3 regions of the Barnesiella sp. genome follow, and region 3 is predicted to be linked to each of the others. Evidence: riboswitches for the same ligand, from Rfam matches in the RefSeq annotation. Region 3 holds a riboswitch; each other region holds the start of a gene.
The links. A riboswitch is a leader RNA that binds a small molecule or an ion and turns the genes downstream of it on or off. The one in region 3 is predicted to bind cobalamin.
Positions count from the first base shown of each region.

Region 1: it holds a riboswitch for cobalamin, as region 3 does, so the genes downstream of both, QVD32_RS10065 (leucine-rich repeat protein) here and QVD32_RS00900 (uroporphyrinogen decarboxylase/cobalamine-independent methonine synthase family protein) in region 3, are expected to answer to the same signal.
Region 2: it holds a riboswitch for cobalamin, as region 3 does, so the genes downstream of both, QVD32_RS07450 (anaerobic ribonucleoside triphosphate reductase) here and QVD32_RS00900 (uroporphyrinogen decarboxylase/cobalamine-independent methonine synthase family protein) in region 3, are expected to answer to the same signal.

Region 1 covers NZ_JAIJHU010000048.1:16,657-23,923, forward strand. Annotated here, with positions in the region: gene QVD32_RS10065 (leucine-rich repeat protein) at 1-3,334, opposite strand, end outside; cobalamin riboswitch at 3,468-3,668, opposite strand; gene QVD32_RS10070 (cell surface protein) at 3,707-4,924, opposite strand; gene QVD32_RS10075 (YncE family protein) at 4,931-6,100, opposite strand; gene QVD32_RS10080 (TonB-dependent receptor plug domain-containing protein) at 6,100-7,267, opposite strand, start outside.
Region 2 covers NZ_JAIJHU010000029.1:31,576-38,842, reverse strand. Annotated here, with positions in the region: gene QVD32_RS07460 (arylsulfatase) at 1-429, opposite strand, end outside; gene nrdG (anaerobic ribonucleoside-triphosphate reductase activating protein) at 506-982, opposite strand; gene QVD32_RS07450 (anaerobic ribonucleoside triphosphate reductase) at 982-3,363, opposite strand; cobalamin riboswitch at 3,416-3,623, opposite strand; gene queA (tRNA preQ1(34) S-adenosylmethionine ribosyltransferase-isomerase QueA) at 4,455-5,504, opposite strand; gene truB (tRNA pseudouridine(55) synthase TruB) at 5,516-6,235, opposite strand; gene QVD32_RS07435 (undecaprenyl-diphosphate phosphatase) at 6,246-7,043, opposite strand; gene QVD32_RS07430 (DUF3098 domain-containing protein) at 7,070-7,267, opposite strand, start outside.
Region 3 covers NZ_JAIJHU010000002.1:71,270-78,536, reverse strand. Annotated here, with positions in the region: gene ppdK (pyruvate, phosphate dikinase) at 1-2,404, shown strand, start outside; gene QVD32_RS00905 (alkaline phosphatase) at 2,594-3,964, shown strand; cobalamin riboswitch at 4,044-4,245, shown strand; gene QVD32_RS00900 (uroporphyrinogen decarboxylase/cobalamine-independent methonine synthase family protein) at 4,380-5,480, shown strand; gene QVD32_RS00895 (threonine/serine exporter family protein) at 5,743-6,519, shown strand; gene QVD32_RS00890 (threonine/serine exporter family protein) at 6,516-7,031, shown strand; gene QVD32_RS00885 (leucine-rich repeat protein) at 7,157-7,267, shown strand, end outside.

The DNA.
Region 1 (7,267 bases), on a different contig from region 3:
CGTCTAACGCTTCCTCGCCATCGAAACTCATTGACGGAGTAGTCGATACTATTTCCAATTCATCTAACCACGGCATGATTACGAAATCCTTCCAATAGGTGGTCTGGGCATAGAATTGACAAGTTTGGGCAGGGACATAAATCCGGCAGGTTGTCGGCACTTTGGTAAATGTATTGGAACTTGCACCGGTCGGCGGTGTATTGTTAATATAGATACGTTCCAAAGAAGAACAACCATTAAACGTATAAGTGGAAACCGAAGCTATTTTGCCATTGGCAACTACTTTCTTTAACTTAGCATCATTGCGAAACAAACTCGATCCCAACGTAGTTATCCCTGTTCCCAAAACAGCTTCTGTCAAACTGGAACAGCCATAGAATGCCGAAGCTCCCAAAGAGGTTACTTTATCAGAAAGATTTACCGAAGTAAGACTTGTACAACCGTAAAATGCATTCGTCCCGATAGAAGTTATCGATTCGGTAACCGGCAATGATTTCAAGCCCTTACAATTATAAAAAGCAGAATTGCCGATAGAAGTCACTTTTTCCGAAAGTTCTACATTAACCAGATTCGTACAGCCGTGGAACATATAATTCGGCACAGAAGTAACGCCACCCCCTATTTTTGCAGATTCCAATCCCGTACAACTTTGGAACACATAAGTTCCCAGTTTAGTAACCCGATCGGGAATAGCTACCGATGTTAATTTCGTACAGCTTTTGAAAGCATAATCTTTTATCTCGGTAATGCTTGCTGTCAGCGGCAACTCGGTAAAGGCCGTACTTTGGAAAGCATATTTGCCGATCCCAGTAATATTCTCCGGCAGAACTACCGACGTCAAAGCGGAACAGCTGCTAAACATATAATCGGGAATAGAGCTTATACCTGTACCCAAAGTCGCCGATGTCAACTTCGTGCATTTCTCAAAGGCATAACTACCGATCGAAGTTACACTATTCGGAATAACAAGCGACTCTATCGCAGAGCAACCCGAAAACACATAATTACCGAGCGAAGTAATCTTATCGTTCAAAGGAATATCGACCAACGATGAACAACCTTTAAATGCGCTCGCCCCGATTTCGGTTACCGACGGACAAGATATCTGCGTTAACGCAGAACATGTATTAAACGTAAATTCACTTATTTTCGTCACACCTGTCCCGATAGTCACTGTTTCCAACGACTTGCAACCGCTAAATGCATAGCTGCCCAATTCGGTCACGCTATTGGGAATATTCAACGTTTGAACCGATACACCATAGAAAGCCCTGCTGCCGATCGACTGCAAGCCATCGTTAAAAGTTATGGCCGTTAAAGGATTATTATAAAAAGCCCAATCACCTATCGTTCTCACCGTAGCAGGCAAAACAAGAGAAGAAATTTTCGCACTGGCAAACGCACGTTCTCCAATAGTTTCGAGAGCACTTCCGAATGTTACGGATTCCAATTTCTCACAATCGCTGAAAGCATAATTACCGATAGCGGTCAAACTATTTCCCAACGAAACGGTGGCCAAAGAAGCACACTTGTTAAAGGCATAGTTACCAAGAGTACTCACACCGTCGGGTAATACGACCGATTTCACAGCAGTCTCGGCAAAAGCATAATCGCCGATTGTTTTCAAAGAAGAAGATGAACGCTCCTGTGTACCCAAAGTCACTGTCGCCAAAGCACTGCAACCGTAAAAAGCATAATTGCCGAGCGTTTCGACCCCATTCGGTATCGCAATTTCAGTCAAAGCGGAACAGCCGTTAAAAGCGGCTTCGCCAATAGCCGAAACATTTCCTAACCCGACAGCATTCAAAGCAGAACAACCGGCAAATGTACGAGTACCCACCGAGGATACCGTAACCGGCAATTCCACCGATTGCAAAGCCGAACAGCCATAAAAAGCCGAATCGCCCAATAAAGTCAAAGAGTTCCCCAAAGCAGCCGAAGCCAACTTCGTACAACCCTTGAAAGCCAAAGCCCCTATCGATTCCATACCTGCCGGCATACTTACACCGGTCAAAGCGATACAATTCTCGAAGGCCGAGCGACCTATGCTCTCCAATCCTTCACCCAAAGAGAGGGTTGCCAAAAGAGGACAATCGCCGAAAACCTCATTACCGATCGAAACCGTTTGCGCAGGCAACTCCACAGATGTCAAACGGCTGCATCCGTAAAATGCCCCTTCGCCGATTGTTTTCAAAGTCGAAGGAAAAATAACCGAAGTCAATTTAGCACACCCCATAAAAGCCATATCGTCGATACCGACTACCGTGTAAGATTCTCCCTCTATCAGGATAGTTTGGGGGATCGTCAAAATCCCCGAAAAAGAGGCATACGAATCGTCATACACCACGAGGGCAGTTCCCGGTTCCTCTCCCGGGGCGGTTACTACCGATTTATCGCCGACAACGAGCGTAACCGTATCGGTAGAAATCGTATCAAGCATGTTGCTCACCACACAATAATAACGCCCGGCATCGGAAGTTTCCGCCGAAACGATCGAATAAGACGACGCTTCGGCATCTTGTATGGCTACTTCGTCTTTGTACCATTGGAAATACAAACTATCGCCTTTGAACTCAGGAGCAAAAGTTACCGATTCTCCCGGAGAAACCGTCAAATCTTCGGGTTGAACTTTCACAGAAGGAGCTGTCGGCCCGTTTTTAGGAGCCGGCGCAAGAGGTTTCCACGATTGAGGCGACATGTTTACCGAAAAATTCCAACCGTCCCAACAACCGTCAGTCAATTTACGGCCCGTAATTCCAGTCCCGGAGTATCCCCAGGGATCGCTATCGCTCGATTTCAGCCAATAAGACCAATACCCTTGATACCAGCCCGATTGCCAATAGTCCTCGGGATCGGTACAGGTCCAACCGTCATATCCATACGACGAAGAAAAGATTATCCCGTTCTCATCAGGGGAAAGTGTTACTCCGTCCTTAGTAATAGAAAAATCGCCACTCTTGTTAACATCGTACCCAAAACCCGATACAGTGCTACCATACGCCGTTCCTGTTTCGGTCATAATGAAAAAACGAGGGTCGGAAGCAGCGATTGCACGCGCCATCGTTTCGCCGGTAGCTTCACCGTCCCAACGAAATCCCCAAACCAACGCCGAGGTTTCACTCTCGGCATTCCATTGTACGACGAACGCAGCGCGATTGGCCCCTTCGCCAGACCAGTTTTCGATCATGTCCATCGTGAAAGTTCCATCGACAATCGCCCTCGGCGATACCATCTGCGGCTTTGCCGTAGGGTGCGGACGACCTTGCACAAGGACTTGTGCAGGTAATTGTAAAACCGCAAACAGCAATACCATCAAAGCATAAATCTTTCTCATCTTTGTTAAACTTTTAAGTATTAAATAAATAGTTCTTTCTCATTCAATACTTGCAAGATACACCACTTATATGCTTCCAAAACTTTCCCGAACTTCCCGGCGTTTTTTTGTCACAGCTCATACCTCGCAAGCTTTTCGGACAATACACACGGCAGGTCTTCTGACTTACTCCGGTAACCGATGCCTTCCCAATCGTCATAATCAGTGGCTTTCAGTATTCTCGGGACCTTTTTGTGGAGCTTACAGCAGCGGGACTGTTCGGGACTTACACCCGATTCCCTTTTAATCGGCGGACCTTTTTCAAGTAGCCGAACCTGTGTGCACTATATTTTTTTAGTTATTTTCCTCTCGTTTCTTTCTATTTTTTCATAGTCATTCTTCTATATGTAAATCGGTAACACCCATTACTTCGGTCGAACATTCGCCCAACCAACCGTTGAATTGGTTCACTCCCGTATAAATTTTTATGAAATCGACACCCGGTAAATCGACCGGATTACCTTCGCTATCCACCGCCCAATCGATTTTAAAATTGGACTTTTCGCTACTGTTGGGGTGATTATCCGCATAACCCCAATCGTATGCGTAAAGGACATAATAACTCCCGTTTCCACTCTCGTCGATAGCGTTATCGGCAAGCCTGCTCCCTTTGAAAGTTATCGAACTTTCCGAAATCCATTGTGGATAATACGGTTGCTTATGGAAAGTGAGTTGCGATATATATCCTGTATTTCCATAATTGTCGGTCCACCGGACATACGTAGAATCCGTGATATTCGGATTGGAACAAGTCACCGACTCCTTGTTTTCATCGGGTCGATAGTAGGTTATCTCATAATTCTTCAAAGTCTCTTTTTTATAATATTCGCTACCGGCCAACTCGTACCATTCATCATCGGGAACGCCATTCCCGTTCGTATCGACCGAGACCATCACTATCCCGGGTTCGCTACTACCTCCCAACGGGGCATCGGGACGAGGATTGTCATTGGCATAAAATGCGTTACCCAATATTTTGAAATCGTATTCTCCCGGCCGATTGACAATCGTATGGTCGAAACCGACGACAATATATCCGCCGTAGCCTCCCAACGTGACCATCGTACGGGCGTCGTATGCCAAACAATCTTCGACTTTCTGCCGCATAGATTCTTCGGTATCTCCCTCGGTATATCTCGGAAGCTCATTGACAAACTGTCCCGGTGCAGGGCGATATTCATAAACCTTAGTTATGTAAGGGCTATAAGCTACCTCTTCTTTGCGAACGACAATACGCATAAGATGGGTTATGGGATTAGCCGCATCATAAATCTGGAATCGCAACCGATACGTTCCCGTTTCACTTGCTACAAACGTATAATCGCGTGTCGTCGCCACAATCGAATCGGTGACAGATACCGAATCGGACTCGTAAGAAAGAGCCCATTCGTATCGTTCTCCGGTAAAACCCGGGTGTAACGTCAAGCCCTTCATGCGTTCCACTACATACGTATCGTCAAGCCCTAATGTAATCATAGAAGGATTATCGGACTGACAAGAGGCTATCAGCAAAATCAAAGCCATCGACAAAACATACCACACTTTCTTCATATCGGTTTATTTATTTTTATACAAAAAAGCCATGTGCGCCGGAATATCCCCGGTACGAACGCTCCATTTTCTTATCCCGTCCCGTCCATAACAATGCAGATTTCCGCTCGACACGTAATTCTTGGCATCCGTTACATAAACGTCTCCGGTCTCGGGATTTACTTTCAATCCATAAGGGATTTCTATATCGGTTTCCGTACCGTCCTTAATAAAACTATTTGAAATCAATTCCCCGGTACGAACATCGATAATACCGTAAGTAACATTATTTTCTTGCGAAATATTACTCCACTCCACGCTATACAGATAAAGCGAATCGCCGCAAATATCCATCTCGCTGCAAGAGACATTCAAAGTATCTCTCACCTCCATGCGGTTTGTACGCTTATCTTTTTCCAGAACGAAAAGACGGGAAGGAATCTTCTCATAATCACCCCGAGATGAAACCCATAATTTCCCGTATTTATCCGCCCGGATACGATGCAAGTTAATTCCTACGGGAATCTTTCGTATCTGCGTCATCGTTTCGATATCGATCACCGAAACCGTATTATCATAATTCGGTTTACGATAACCGCCTGAATTAGCCACATAAATAAGGCCGTCTTGAATGACCAACTCATCGGGTTGATAACCCACCGTTACTTCGGCCGTAATTTCGAGAGTAGCGGTATCGACTTGAAAGACAGCTCCGAGCTGAGCATTCGGGTCTATCCCTACCGGACCTACATAAGCCGAAACATAAGCAAAACCTTTATCGAAGGCGATATATCGGCAATTAGGTATGTCCACTTGTCCCAATCGCTGACAAGAACGAGCATCGAGGACTTCGACCTTATGCGAACAGTTAATAACCGCATACATCTTGGAACCATATATCTGGACATCGTTACCCACATCGCCCAATTCCTTTACCACGTTAGGATTCTTCTCGGCATACAAGTTACGGACATAATAGCCGTTATCGAAATCGACGAAATCGAGCGTACATTTATTCGAACCCATATTCCCCTCGTTCAACAAATAAAGTCCGGCATAATCAGACCGGCTGTTGTCTCCGAGCGGCAATCGTTCATATTCCGCCAAGATAATGACCTCGTCTTCCCGACAGGAAGTCATCAACGATATTCCCGCCAGCAGGATACACGAAACAATATGTGCGACAACCGATCTCATTACAATTCAATGGCAATTCCAAAACGATAGTTACGCATGGGCATAGGATAATTAAGAACGACGTCGTATGCCTGATCAAACACATTATTAACCTCGGCCGTCACTTTCAGGTTCACCGATTTTATCCGAAACGATTTCACCAAAGATATATCGCTCGTGTACCACGGCTGCACATAATTATATTCGATATTTTCTTGCTGATTGTACCGTTCCCCCACATATACGAAACTATAATTCAAACTCCAATCGTCATAGCTCAAATTCAATATGGCCGATCCGCTATGCCAGGGTATATACGGAATCTGGTCGCGATAATAGTTATCCCGAGGACTGGTTATATCTATCGCCTCTTGATAGGTGTATTGCACCTTCGTCATTAAACTTATTTCATACGGTAAACGGAAAGTCGCCGTAGCCTGAACGTCGACACCCCGGATATCGACTTTACCGAGATTGAGCATAGTCCACCGGAACTGCTGTCCTTTGGGATAGGCGATAATCTTGTCGGAAACGAGGTTATAATAAACGTCGGCTCCTGCATGAAACCCCGAAAGGAAACCCGTTTTCGGAGCGACAGCATAAGTAAATCCCACATTGTATTGCGTAGCGCTTTCGGGCTTCAATACCGAGTTACCCATATCGGCATAGTACAAGTCATTGAAGGTGGGCATACGATATATCTGTTTATAAAAAGCGCGAAACACCCAATTATATTTTTTAAACGGTTGATAAGAAAGAAATACCGCCGGAGTCACTTTACTTTTATTAGGCGCTTTCACTTGTCCCGATGCCTTCTCATCGACCAAAGTCGCCAAAACACTGGCCTGCATTTTCAAACGGTCGGCAAGAGAAAAAGCTGTTGCCGCCGAAATCCAGTGCGTGTACCGGTCGGCCGACATGTACTCCGACAAACCGTTCCACTGCATGTCGTATGCCACCGAGACGTCCCAATTTCTGAATATCGAATACTTATTGGCTACCGAAACATAAACCTCTCGCTGTTTATACTGGTTATCGACTCGCATCAGCTTATCGTCGTTATTCATATAATGGGTATAATCGAAAGCATACTTGGCATTCACCTTAATCCCATATTTGCGGGTAATATCCTGTTGATAGACACCCTGCACGAAAGAATTCCGGTCCCACAAACGCTCTCCGTTGCGC
Region 2 (7,267 bases), on a different contig from region 3:
CTCATCTAACAACGTTCCGTCAAATCCGTGTTTCACCCGCTGGGGATACCAATGCATTTTCCCGATACCAAAGGTGTAATAACCGGCATCTTTCAACATTTGAGGCATCTCGTACTCATACTTCGGCGCTACCCGTCCATATCCTAACATTCCGTGATGCCACGGCGACATTCCGGTCAACAATCCGGCACGGGCGGGCGTGCTGCTGGGACAAGACGAATAGGCATTCATGAACAAAGTTCCTTCGTTGGCAAGTTTGTCCAAATGAGGGGTAATGACAAACTCATTTCCCATACACCCCACAGCATCGCCCCGCTGTTGGTCGGTCATAATCAATATAATATGGGGCTGTTTTTGTGCATTCGCAAATGAGGAGCAAAACCCGGCAGAGAGAGCCAATGTGCATTTCAGGTTAGTCAGGACATTCATAATTATCGTTTACTATCACACAACGATACAAAAATATGATTTCCACAAGTCAAAAACAATAAAACCTCGGAAAACTCTACCGGTATTTCGACAAATGCAATATCCGTTGATTACTGCTGCCCCGGAAAGAGAGAGCCGGATCAAAGAGCGATTGGACGAACGGACCATCGACAAGGGTGTCGATATAGTCGAGACAGGGACGGCGGGTCTCGTCTTTTAACAGGGACTCGTAGGTATAGCCGGTGTAACACCAGACGTTTTTGTGAGTTTCCTCTTTGAGGCGACGGAGCAGAGCCAACAACGCAAAAGGGTTGTAGAAAGGGTCGCCGCCCGAAATGGTGATTCCATCGAGAATGGGATTGTCGTTTATCTCGGCGACGATACGGGAGAGAATAAGCTCCGTGAGCGGCTCGCCGGCCACCGGACTCCAACTGCCGGGATTGTGGCATCCCCGGCAATGATGGGTACAACCGGCCAGATAGATGGCATAGCGTACCCCGAAACCGTCGGAGATAGTCTCGGGGTAAACATTGATGATGTGAAGCGGTTCCATTATTTGTGTTTCACACGGTCACGCTCTTCGGCCTGCTTAGCAGAATTCCAAGATTCGAGGCTTCCGGTGAGGTAACCCGTAATCCGTCGCATACGCGATATATTCTCACTCTTGCAAACCGGACATTGCGTATAGATGACACCTCGGTAACCGCACGAACGACAGGTATCTACCGGGTGATTGATCGACCCGTAACCGATTCCTTCGTCGTGCATCACTTTCACGATTTTGAGAATGACAGAGACATTCTTTTTCGCTTCGCCGTCGAGCTCGACATAGGTAATGTGCCCACCTTTCGTGATAGCATGAAAAGGGGCTTCTTTCTTGATTTTCTCTACAATACCCACCGGTTCTTTCACATCGATATGGAACGAATTTACGTAGTAGTCCCGATCGGTCACGCCCGGAATAACACCGTAACGTTTGCGATCCATACGAGTGAAACGTCCCGAAAGCCCTTCGGCCGGAGTAGCCAGAACCGAGTAATTGAGATTGTAGCGGGTCTTGTACTCCTCGACAACATTGTTCATCACCCGTATGGCATCATAGAGCGTGTTCCATGCCTCTTGGTTATGAGCATGGCCTTCGCCGTAAATAGCACACATCGCATTGTGCCCGCCGATGAACCCGATACCCAATGTCCCGCTATCGATGACATCGCCCACCTCGTCGTTGGGTTGTAACTTACCACCACCTTTCCAAACGTCGTTGCCCATCATAAACGGGAACTGACGGGCAAGCGCTTTGCGCTGGTATTCATAACGCTCGTAGAGTTGCTCGGCAATCATCGATGCCACACTGCGCACTTTCTCCAAAAATAGAATACGGGCTTCCCGACGAATAGCATGCTTGTCGCCGTCGGGATGCAACTCCTCAGCCTCCCGCCGGGCCTCTATTGCCAACCGGGGCATATTCATCGAAGTAAAGGAGAGATTGCCCCGTCCCCACGAACTTTTAATGCCGTGTAAATTCTCGAAGACCCTCGTACGGCATCCCATCGTCGCCACTTCGTAACGGAAACGGTCGGGATCATCGGCTTTCCAAAGGTCGTTTTTGTTGTATTCGGTATCTAAAAAGAGAAAGTTGGGGAAGAGCGAAGTAGAAGTCGTGCGACAGGCTTCGAGCAACAGGTCGAAATTAGGCGCCTTGAATTTGATTTTTCCCGCCATCGCTCCCTCGAAATCGGCCATCGCGGCATCGTAATCCTCATCGGTGTAAGAGACACCGTCTTTTACCTTAAATATCTGTATGGGGAATACCGGGACTTCACCGCTACCGAGTCCCTCGACAGTCGCCGAAAGCAACTCCCGCATGACCATACGGCCTTCGGCCGAAGTGTCCGTCCCATAATTTATCGAACTGAACACCACTTGATTACCTCCACGAGAGTGCATGGTATTGAGATTGTGAACCAACCCCTCCATAGCTTGATGCGTATCTTTACGAGTCATTTCGTAACTTTGTCGCCAAGCGGTATCGAGTTCGGCAACAGAAACGTTCACCCCTATCTCTTTCAAACGCTCGCCCAAAGCGGCTTTCTGTTCTTCGGTCATATCGATCGAAACAACTCCTTCCTGAAACAAATCTTTCAACGCCGGCATATCTTCCATTCCGTGCAAACGACAAATAAAGCCCACCCCGTTTTCGAGATGCTTGCGGAAACTCTTCAATACGCCCGGCGCCATAAAATGGTCGAAAGCCGGAATAGATTGCCCGCCGTGTTGCTCATTTTGGTTGGTCTGAAAAACGATGGTGGCCAACGTGGCATAACTCTGTATGGACTGCGGCGTACGCACCGTACCGTTCTTGGTATGGAATCCCCGGTTGAAGATGTCCTCCAAATCATATTGTACGCAAGTGGTCGTCTTGGTGGGATAGTAATCGAGGTCGTGAATGTGTATGTCGCCTTCCCGGTGTTCCCGTCCATAACGAACCCCGACCAAATATTTATAGGCATAATCTTTCGTGACCTCCGAGGCGAATGTCATCATTTGCCCTGCCGGTGTATGAGACGACATATTAGCATTGCTCAGGTTTACGTCGTTCTTCTCGACCGCCACGATACCGTCCATCACCTGCTTCATCGATGTGCGCTTTTCACGTTCTTTGGTACGCCACTCCCGATAAATGATAAATTTCTTCGCTACCGAGGGATTGCGCATCATCAATTTGCGCTCTACCAAATCCTGAATCTCTTCTACCGAGATATTCTCCCTATCGATGGCAGCGGCAACCTCGGCCGTAACTTGTTTAATAGAGGTCTCGTCGTCGTTCATACCGTCGGCACGATAAGCCTTAGCGATAGCCCGCTCGATTTTCTCAATCGAGAAGTTCTCTTTGGATCCATCACGTTTCGTAATGGTAATACATGCATAGTCCATGCTGATTGTTATTAAAGATTCGATACTGCGAACGCCTCCTCGAACGTTCATTTGCTTCTCTCCCACTTCGGCAGGTCTTCTGACTTTTCCCAATCCGAAAACGCCTTCCCGATATTCAGAAACAGATTCTTTATCAGTGGCCTGTGTCAACGGACTTTTGCAGGAATTACAGCAGCGGGACTGTCCGGGATTCTCACCCGATTCCCTTTTTATCGATTGTGCCTCACAGCGACAACCGAACCGAAATGCGAGTGTAAAGGTACATAAATTCTTTCCAAGAAAACAACAAATCTACACACAAAAGTTTCCTGTTTTGGAAAACTTTTAGGATTATTTTATCAAGAAAGTTTCCCAAAACGGGGAATTATTGCCCATCAATATAGCACTTTTATTTTTTCTGAAACTACTCGAAAAGATAGTATTTTCATAGAGCCTCTCAACTTTACTTTTCGGTTTTCTTACTATTACAAGCGAGGTCGATAATCAGTGAGAATATCGGCTCAGTAGGAAATCTAAGGGAATTGCCCTTTTGCACAAAAAAAAATGCCAAACCATAAAGTGAAAAGCCCGCCCTTCTCCCCCTGCGTTTTGCCATGTAAAATATAGGCAAAGTGGCACGTAGTGACAGAGGGAGTAATACTACAAAAATACTATATGCCATCTTTCCAACCCCCTCGCCTTAGAAACTATCGTTTCTTCGGTGTCTCCTATATGGCTAACATAGTACCCCGTAATGCTACGGGACACGGCAGGGGAGGGGAAATTGCAGCCCAATCCGTTCCCCTTGCTGCGTTTTTTCAACCCCTCCGTCCTTCGGACACCTCCCCTATATTTTGCTGTGCAAAACACAGAGGAGGAGTACACTTTGTATAGAAATTTAAACAAGAATCAACTTTTCACCGAAAAGTCCGAATTGTGTTTGTCAACAAAAGACTCATCGCTAAAATCCATATCTACCCCACGGATTTTCGGCTGAACCGTAAAAGGCGGTTCAGTAGATACTGTCGGAATCTAAGGATCGTTCATCGAAAACAAAAGGAGGAATACGTAGAAAACGCTATTCCTCCCTGTTATAAAGAGTACAATTGATTTTACAAAATGAGCATGGCGTCACCGTAAGCCCCGAAACGATAACCTTCTTTCAATGCCGATTCGTATGCCTCCAAAACGATGTCATAACCACCGAACGCAGCTACCATCATAAGCATAGTGGAAAGGGGCATGTGAAAGTTCGTCACTAAATTGGTTGCCACCGTAAAATCGTAAGGAGGGAAAATAAACTTATTAGTCCAACCGTCATACGTTTTCATGTGTCCCCCCGTACTTACTGCACTTTCTATCCCTCGCATCACCGATGTACCCACGGCACACACTTTACGACCTTCGTCCTTAGCATGGTTCACGAGTTCCACCAATTCGGGAGTCACTCTCATCTGCTCGGAATCCATCTTGTGTTTCGTGAGATCCTCGACATCGATTTCACGAAAATTACCCAAGCCAGAATGAAGGGTGAGGAACCCGTAATCGATTCCTTTAATTTCCATTCGTTTCAACAGCTCACGGCTGAAATGCAGACCGGCGGCCGGAGTGACAACAGCTCCTTCGTTACGAGCAAAAATATTCTGATACCGATCGGCATCCATCTCTTCTACCGGACGGGCGATATAGGAGGGCAACGGCATTTCTCCCAGCTTGTAAAGAGCCTCCTTAAACTCATCGTGGGAACCGTCGTAAAGGAATCGTAACGTGCGCCCTCGCGAAGTCGTATTGTCGATTACTTCGGCCACCATAGAATCGTCGTCGCCGAAATAGAGTTTATTTCCGATACGAATCTTACGAGCCGGCTCTACCAAAACGTCCCACAACCGATTCTCTTCGTTCAATTCCCGTAACAGAAAAACCTCTATCTTAGCTCCTGTTTTTTCCTTATTGCCGTAAAGACGAGCCGGAAAAACTTTGGTGTCGTTAAACACGAACACGTCTTTCTCGTCGAAATACTCGATAATTTCCTTAAAAATGCGATGTTCTATTTTCCCCGTCTTCCGGTCGATTACCATCAACCGGGATTCATCACGGTTTTTAGCCGGATATTGAGCGATTTGCTCTTCGGGTAGTTTAAATTTAAATTGGGACAGTTTCATATCTTTAATTATTATTCTTTTTTCTCTTCTTCCAAAACGGGTTCCACGTCTATATGGTCTATCATGTCGGCGACCTGTTCGACCGAAAGGCAATCGGCAAGAGTCACGTCGCCCACTCGTGTACGGATCAATCCCACAAGGTGGGCTCCACTACCGAGCGCCTCTCCGATGTCACGAGCCAAAGCCCGAATATAAGTTCCCTTGCTGCACACGACCCTGATTTTGATTTCGGGCAATTCGCAAGAAAGCAGCTCTATTTCGTCAATAACCAATTCTTTGGGCTTCAAATCGACCGCCTGCCCTTTACGGGCCATATCGTACGCTCGGCGGCCATCGACTTTACAAGCCGAATAAGAGGGCGGTATCTGCATAATCGAACCGACAAATCGAGGTAAAGTTCGCTCTACACTTTCACGGGTGATATGTTCATGGGGATAAACGCCATCTATCTCTGTTTCCAAATCGAACGACGGTGTCGTCGCTCCCAGACGCAAAGTCGCTATATACTCTTTGGTCTGATATTGAAATTCTTCTATCCGTTTCGTCGCCCGTCCCGTGCATATAATCATCACGCCCGTAGCCAACGGATCGAGAGTTCCCGCATGCCCCACCTTCAATTTTTTTTGTTTGATACGGCGGAGTATACGCAACCGTATGCGCTTGACCACATCGAACGAAGTCCAATGAAGCGGTTTGTCGATATATATGATTTCGCCTTCGTTAAAGTCCATATCGGCGATATTAGTGAACAAGCGAATAAATTATAGCACAAGCTCCCATCGCCACACAATAGATAGCAAAATACACTAATTTGCCATTATTGACTAAACGGAGCATCCACTTACACGCCAAACACCCCGACACGAATGCGGCAAGAAATCCGATAATCATCACCGGTATGGACAATCCCGACTCCGCAGGAGAAAACCCTCCTTTCATCAAATCAAGAAGAGCCTCGCCCAAAATAGGAATAATCACCATAAGAAACGAGAATCGGGCCACCTGTTCTTTTTTGTTTCCCAGCATGAGTCCGGTCGCAATAGTCGTACCGGAACGCGAAAGTCCGGGTAAAACGGCTACCGCCTGCGAGAGACCGATGATGAATGCATCTCGATAAGATATATCTTCTTTCACCCGAGGCCGGGCATAATAGGCGAATGTCAACAACGCCGCAGTTACCAGCAACATGATGCCGACTAATAACAAACCGTTGCCAAAAAACGATTCTACATAGTCTTTCAGGAACAGCCCTACGATACCTACCGGTATCATGGACAAAGCTATTTTTGCCAGATATTTCGTTTCGCTATTCCACGTAAAACGGAAAAGTCCACGAAACAAAATCTCCACTTCCTTCCATAGCACAACAATCGTACTACATACTGTCGCCGTATGCACCAACACGGCAAAAGTGAGGTTTTCTTCACCTTGTATACCGAACAATGCATTCGCGATTTCGAGGTGTCCGCTGCTACTTACCGGCAGATATTCGGTGAGCCCTTGTACGAGGCCCAATATAAGAGACTCTAACCAAGTCATAATGTGATACAATAAAATTAACGATATTATTTCGAATTACGCATGATCGCATAGACCATGAAAACGAAACCTGCAAAAGCTATACCGGGCGCCAACACGATACGACGGAAACTAAATATATCGGGGTTATAGGCCTCCGGTGTAGTACCGGGCCCCAGCATAAGCAGGAAACCGACGACGATCACAACGAACGCCACAGCTATAAGTATAATATTAGTCTTGCC
Region 3 (7,267 bases):
CGGTATGATGGACACAGTATTGAACTTAGGTATGAACGACGACGCCGTAGAAGCCATTGCTAAAAAATCGGGAAATGCGCGGTTTGCATGGGATTCCTATCGCCGATTCGTACAGATGTACGGCGATGTCGTACTGGGTATGAAGCCTAAAACGAAAGAAGACATCGATCCATTCGAAGAAGTGATGGACAAAGTCAAAGAGGCCAAAGGTATAAAGAGTGATACCGAACTCCAAGTAGAAGACCTCAAAGAATTAGTAAAACTCTTTAAAGCCGCCGTTAAAGAAAATACGGGAAAAGATTTTCCCGCTTCTCCCTGGGAACAATTATGGGGTGCTATCTGTGCCGTATTCGACAGCTGGATGAACGAACGCGCCATTCTCTACCGTCGTATGAACCAGATTCCCGAAGAATGGGGTACTGCCGTAAACGTGCAAGCTATGGTATTCGGCAATATGGGAAATACCTCGGCTACCGGTGTAGCATTCACTCGTGACGCTGCTACCGGCGAAGATATCTTTAACGGAGAGTACCTCATCAATGCACAAGGAGAAGACGTAGTTGCCGGTGTACGCACACCCCAACAAATCACACTCGAAGGATCTCGCCGCTGGGCAGCATTGCAAGGTATATCGGAAGAAGAACGCGCAACCAAATATCCTTCTCTCGAAGAGGCCATGCCCGAATGTGCAAAAGCACTTATCGAAACTCAACAAAAACTCGAAGACTACTTCAAAGATATGCAAGACCTCGAATTCACCATTCAAGATGGCAAATTGTGGTTATTGCAAACTCGTAACGGAAAGCGCACCGGAGCCGCTATGGTAAAAATCGCTATGGATATGCTCCGCGCAGGAATCATCGACGAAAAAACTGCCTTGAAACGCATGGAGGCTCAAAAACTCGATGAACTATTGCACCCCGTATTCGACAAAGATGCCATCAAACGCGTTAAAGTCGTAGCCAAAGGACTTCCTGCCTCGCCGGGTGCAGCAACCGGACAAATCGTGTTCTTCGCCGACGACGCAGAGGCGTGGGCCGAAAAACGGAAAAAAGTAATCATGGTACGTATCGAAACCTCTCCCGAAGATTTGCGAGGCATGAGTGTGGCGCAAGGCATCCTTACTGCTCGTGGCGGTATGACTTCTCACGCAGCCGTAGTTGCCCGTGGTATGGGTAAATGTTGTGTATCGGGAGCCGGTGAAATAAAAGTCGATTATAAAGCCCGTACGGTAGAAATGGGCGGAAAAATCTACAAAGAAGGCGATTGGATCTCTTTGAATGGTTCCACCGGAGATGTTTACGACGGACAAGTTCCTACCGTAGACGCCGATATGAGCGGGGATTTCGCAGCCATTATGAATTTGGCTGAAAAATATACCCGAGTAGACGTACGCACCAACGCAGATACTCCGCGCGATGCAGCGGTAGCCCGCAAATTCGGAGCAAAAGGTATCGGATTATGCCGTACAGAACACATGTTCTTCGAAGGCGACCGTATCAAAGCCATGCGCGAAATGATTCTGTCGAAAGACGAAGAGGGACGTCGCCACGCACTCGACAAGCTGTTGCCTATGCAACGCAGCGACTTCGAAGGAATATTCGAAGCTATGGACGGTCTGGGTGTAACCATTCGTCTGCTCGATCCTCCTCTACACGAATTCGTACCGCATCAATTGGCCACTCAAAAAGAATTGGCAGAAGAGATGGGTATGAGCATCGACGAAGTAAAATTAGCTTGCGATGCTTTGGAAGAATTTAACCCCATGTTGGGTCATCGCGGTTGCCGGTTAGGTTGTACCTATCCCGAAATAACCGAAATGCAGGCCCGAGCCATCATCGAAGCTGCTTTGAACGTAAAAGCAAAAGGTATCGACGTTCACCCCGAAATCATGGTTCCCCTTGTAGGTGTTGTAGAAGAATTGAGAATGCAAGCCGAAGTTATTCACCGTACCGCTGCACAAGTATTCGAAGAACGCGGCGACACGGTTGCCTACAAAGTAGGTACGATGATCGAGGTTCCCCGTGCAGCCGTTACAGCCGATCAAATTGCCGAAGTTGCCGACTTCTTCTCATTCGGCACGAACGACTTGACTCAAATGACGTTCGGCTATTCTCGTGATGATGCCGGTAAATTCTTAAAGATTTACAAAGAAAAAGGTATCCTCAAAACCGATCCGTTCGAAGTTCTCGACCAAAAAGGTGTAGGGCAACTCGTACGCATGGGCGTGGAAAAAGGCCGTTCCACCAAACCGTCGCTCAAAGTCGGTATTTGCGGTGAGCATGGTGGTGAACCTTCATCTGTGAAATTCTGTGCCAAACTCGGTATGAACTACGTATCTTGCAGTCCTTACCGTGTACCCATCGCACGTGTGGCTGCGGCGCAGGCTGCTATCGAAGATTAAAAAGTCCTTTGATAACTCTATAAAAAAGGCTAACAGATAATGTTAGCCTTTTTTATATCCCCTCAATATCGACCCTTTCATACGATAATAAAAACACTGTAATCAAAAATTCATACCGAGAGAAGTTCAGTTCTCCTGTTTTTAAGTACCTTTGTTTCATCAAGTAAAACAGATCGAAATACAAACACGATGAAAAAAACACTACTCTTTATTAGCCTTTTAATCCTTTCCGTCTTATCAACACAAGCCACTCGGCCCAAATATGTATTCTATATCATCGGCGATGGAATGGGCATAAATCAAGTTAACGGTACTGAAATGTTTTACGGGGAACTGACCAGTAAGACAGGACCCTTACCGCTATTGTTTTCGAAATTCCCTTATACGACTTTTGTAAGCACATACTCTGCCAATCGAGGAGTAACAGACTCGGCAGCAGCAGGTACGGCATTGGCCTGCGGTGAAAAGACCAACAACAATACGATCGGTGTGGATGCAGACAGTCTACCTATATATAGTATAGCGGTGGCAGCACAAAAGAAAAACATACCTGTTGGAATTATTACCAGCGGAGAAATAGACGATGCCACTCCCGCCGCTTTTTTCGCTCACCAAATAAACCGTAATAACCGTTACGAAATAGGAGTCGATATGCTCGCCGCCGGATTTGATTTCTATGCAGGAGATAAATTTACACAACCGTCACCAGAAGGAAAAAAATCTCTATACGATATGATTCCAAAAGCCAACTATACATTGGCTCTCGGCATACAAGAATACAATCGCCAATCCCAGGTAGCCTCCAAAATGATTTTATTTCCCCAAAAAGACTTCCCTTACGCCATAGACCGTAAACCGGGAGATATTTGTTTAGCCGATCTCACCCGATGTGCAATAGACTTTCTGCAACAAAAAGGAAATGGTTTCTTTTTAATGATAGAGGGCTCCAAAATAGATTGGGCAGGACACTCCCGTGACGGAGCTACCAATTTCAGAGAAATAAAAGATTTGGAAGAATCGGTAAAATTGGCTTATGATTTTTATAGAAAGTATCCCGATGAAACCCTCATTATCGTTACAGCCGACCATGAAACCGGAGGCGTAGTATTAGGCAACGGAAATTACTCACTCAACCTGCAAGCACTCCAATATCAAACGATGAGTGGAATAGCGTTTACAAAAGAAATAGAAAATCTGCGTAAACAAAACACCGAAATTTCATGGGAAACCATACAAAAGGCCCTATCCCATGCCTTTGGCTTTTGGAGCAAGCTCGACTTATCCCCCGAACAAGAAGCACATCTTAAAAAAATTTACGAAGAAACTATACACAACCAACAAGGGGACTTAATAAAATCTCTATATGAAAACAATGAACCGATAGCCGAAGCCGCCAAAACGATTCTCAACGAAATAGCCGAAATCACATGGTCTTGCAGTTCTCACACAGCTGGTTATGTCCCGCTCTATGCGATCGGTTTAGGAGCAGAAAACTTTCAAGGGAAACTCGACAATACCGATGTACCCTTGCTAATAGCCCGAATTGCCGGCTACGAATAATACAAAGACTAAGAAAAGAAAGCCTATCTATATATAAGATTTTTTAGAAAAAACATTGTAAAATAAAATAAAGGAAATAACTTTGTCCCTTGTAATCGGTTTGCTTTTATCGCGTTCGATAAAGCAATGAAAAGGGAATCGGGTGTAAATCCCGGACAGACCCGCTGCTGTGTAGTTCGATAGATTTTAGACAAACAACTACAATGCCACTAATCCAATGAGATTGGGAAGGCGTCTAAAATAGAACAAGTCAGAAGACCTGCCGGTTACATAATAAAATTTATCTCTTCGCGGATTAGGAGATAAAACGAATACTTTTCCGATAGAAATTTTTTGCGAAAGCAAAAAAATACACCATGTTATAGAAACACGCTTTTCTATAACGTAGTTTATATATATGTAAAATGATGCAGTTATGAGAAGAATGATTCCTTACAGTGTGGATATAACTGGGAATTTTGTTTATTCACCGCAATTAATCGAAGCACGCAAACAAGTTCAAGAAGAACTTCTAAATGTAGCACAATTACTGGAAATCGAAAATAAAGAAATCCAACACATTGTCGACACATGCAAACAGATAGGTTTAAAATGCGTTACCGATGGGGATTATAGATCAAACGGATATACGGATTTTTTTCATCATCTTCAAAACATTTCCAAGCACGAAACAGAACCAAACGATACGTCAGAAGAAAATGATAAATCCGTTATATGCGGGAAAATAGACTTCGACAATCATTTTTTATCGACACCACCTGTCACAGAGCACTTTACCTATTTGACAGGAATTATTGGAGGCGACATGTATGCAAAAGCTCTACTACCGTCCCCAATGACTTTATTAGCTGAATTAATCCGTCCTGAGAACCGTCTTAATACAGGAAGATATTATCCCGACATCGAAGTGCTCTCCCATGATATTGCACAGACCTACCAAAAAGTAATTAGAGAATTTTACAATATGGGATGCCGATTCCTACAATTCAGCGACTATACTTGGAACTTAACAGGAGGCTGCGATATTCAACAAATATCCGAAGCAAATAATACCGACCTCGCATCTCTGTCTACCGTGCTTGCTCGTTTGACCGAACTCTGCTTAAACGACAAGCCCGACGATATGTGCATATCCTTACAATTCGACGAGAAATGGTGGAATACCCGAGATCGAGAAAAAATAGCAGAAATACTACTCTCTACGCAAGCGAATGCCATAGCTTTCGACTTCGGTAATAGGGAAAATGAAAATATAGACTTTTCTATCTTGAAACATTGTCAAAGCAAAGACGTTATATTAGGGCTTGTATCGACTTCAAGTAGCCAACCGATATCTACCAGCACTATCACTCATCATATCGAAAATGCTGCACGCCTTCTACCATTGGAGTCTCTTCATCTCAGTTGTCAAGGCAATTTCAGGAATTTATCGGGAAACAGTTCGATTTCAGAACAAGAAATGTGGAACAAAATAGCGACAATGAAAAATATTGCAAAAACCGTTTGGGGAGAATAAAACGGGCTTCCCGGTTTTTCTACCTTTATATATGCAAAAAGTCTACCCCCACGAATTTGCGATTGAATCGAAAATAGAGTATGGTTCGACATGAAAAACAAATATATTTGTTTTATCCTGCTCTTATCTTTCACTATCTTTGCACAGTATGCGAAAATAGGATGCGGTTCTGCATAGTCAAGTCGGAAATGCAATTTCCGCTTGCCTTTGCACTCACCTTTCACTATCTTTGCACGTCGAAAAACCAGTCAATACAACAAAGGTGAACAGTATACACGAAGAACTTAAAGCCGTATCGCAGTTCCTTTCGGAATATGCTACATGTCTCATGGCTTCGGGAGTACATACGTCGAGAATTGTACGCAATACAGCCCGTATAGCCGAATCTTTCGGTTTTGAAGCACACATGACCTTATTTCACAAAACAATCATAATGACTTTGCGGAATAAGGAAAATACCCATGTATACAGTATGGTAAACACAGCAAAAGCCGGCGCTATAAACTTCGAAATCAATTCCGATTTGAGCGCTCTCAGTTGGGAAGCCTATGATAACCATCTCCCTCTCGACCAGCTATGGGAAAAATATCATGCCATTACAAGCAAACCTCGATTAAATGCATGGCTGGTATGGGTATTAGTGGGATTCGCTAATGCATCTTTCTGCCGGTTATTCAGTGGAGACTGGATCGCCGTTGCAGCGGTTTTTGTTGCGACTCTTGTCGGATTTCGTCTCAAACAAGTATTAGGGAAACATCATATCAATCACTACTTTATATTTACAATATCGGCGTTTGTCGCTTCTTTAATAGCCTCGGTAACTATGTGGCAGCAATGGGGAAACACACCGGATATAGCTATCGGTGCTAGTGTACTCTATTTGATTCCCGGTGTTCCATTAATCAATGGGATTATCGACATTATCGAGGGGCATGTATTGGCAGGAACAGCACGACTCATCAATGCGTTTTTACTAATTATTTGTATTGCATTTGGAATGGCTATCACATTATTGATGATGGGAGGAAAACTATTATGACAGAATGGCAATTCATAGGTTCCGTCGCCGCCGATGCCATCGGTGCAGCCATAGCGGCAATCGGTTTTTCGGTTATATCCAATCCTCCTCGTCGAGTTATCCCGTGTACAGCCATACTCGCTGCTATCGGCCACAGCATACGATTCGTACTACTGCAATACGCCGGATTAGATTTAGCCTCTGCATCATTCATCGCAGCATTTTCTATCGGGCTTCTCAGCCATTTTTCTGCCTACAAGCTCTTCTGCCCGGCCACGGTACTCTACATACCGGCATTGTTACCGATGATACCGGGAATGTATGCCTATCGCACTGTATTTTCTCTTATCAAATTCCTTCAAAGCAGTAATAACGATAACGAAGCAATCCATTACCTTTTGGAGATTTTCAAAAACGGTATAACGACAGCCTCTGTTTTATTCGCATTAGCTGTCGGAGCAACTATACCTATATTCATTTTTTACAAACGAGCTTTCACGATGACGAGGGCCTCACGTCGAATCAAGAAATAAGCCGAAACATATTTTTTTTGTTATATTAATATCATACTTTATTAAAATAGTACTTTATTTATATAAGTACACGCCCGTATCTTTGTGGATAAATATTATTTATTAATTAAACCATGAAGACGGATATGAAAAAAACAATCCTCAGTACATTATGCTTCTTACTGGTTTCTTGCTTTATGTTTTTTGCTGATGCAGGAACCAGAATTGTCGTATTAGGCTCATCGACAGCAGCCGGA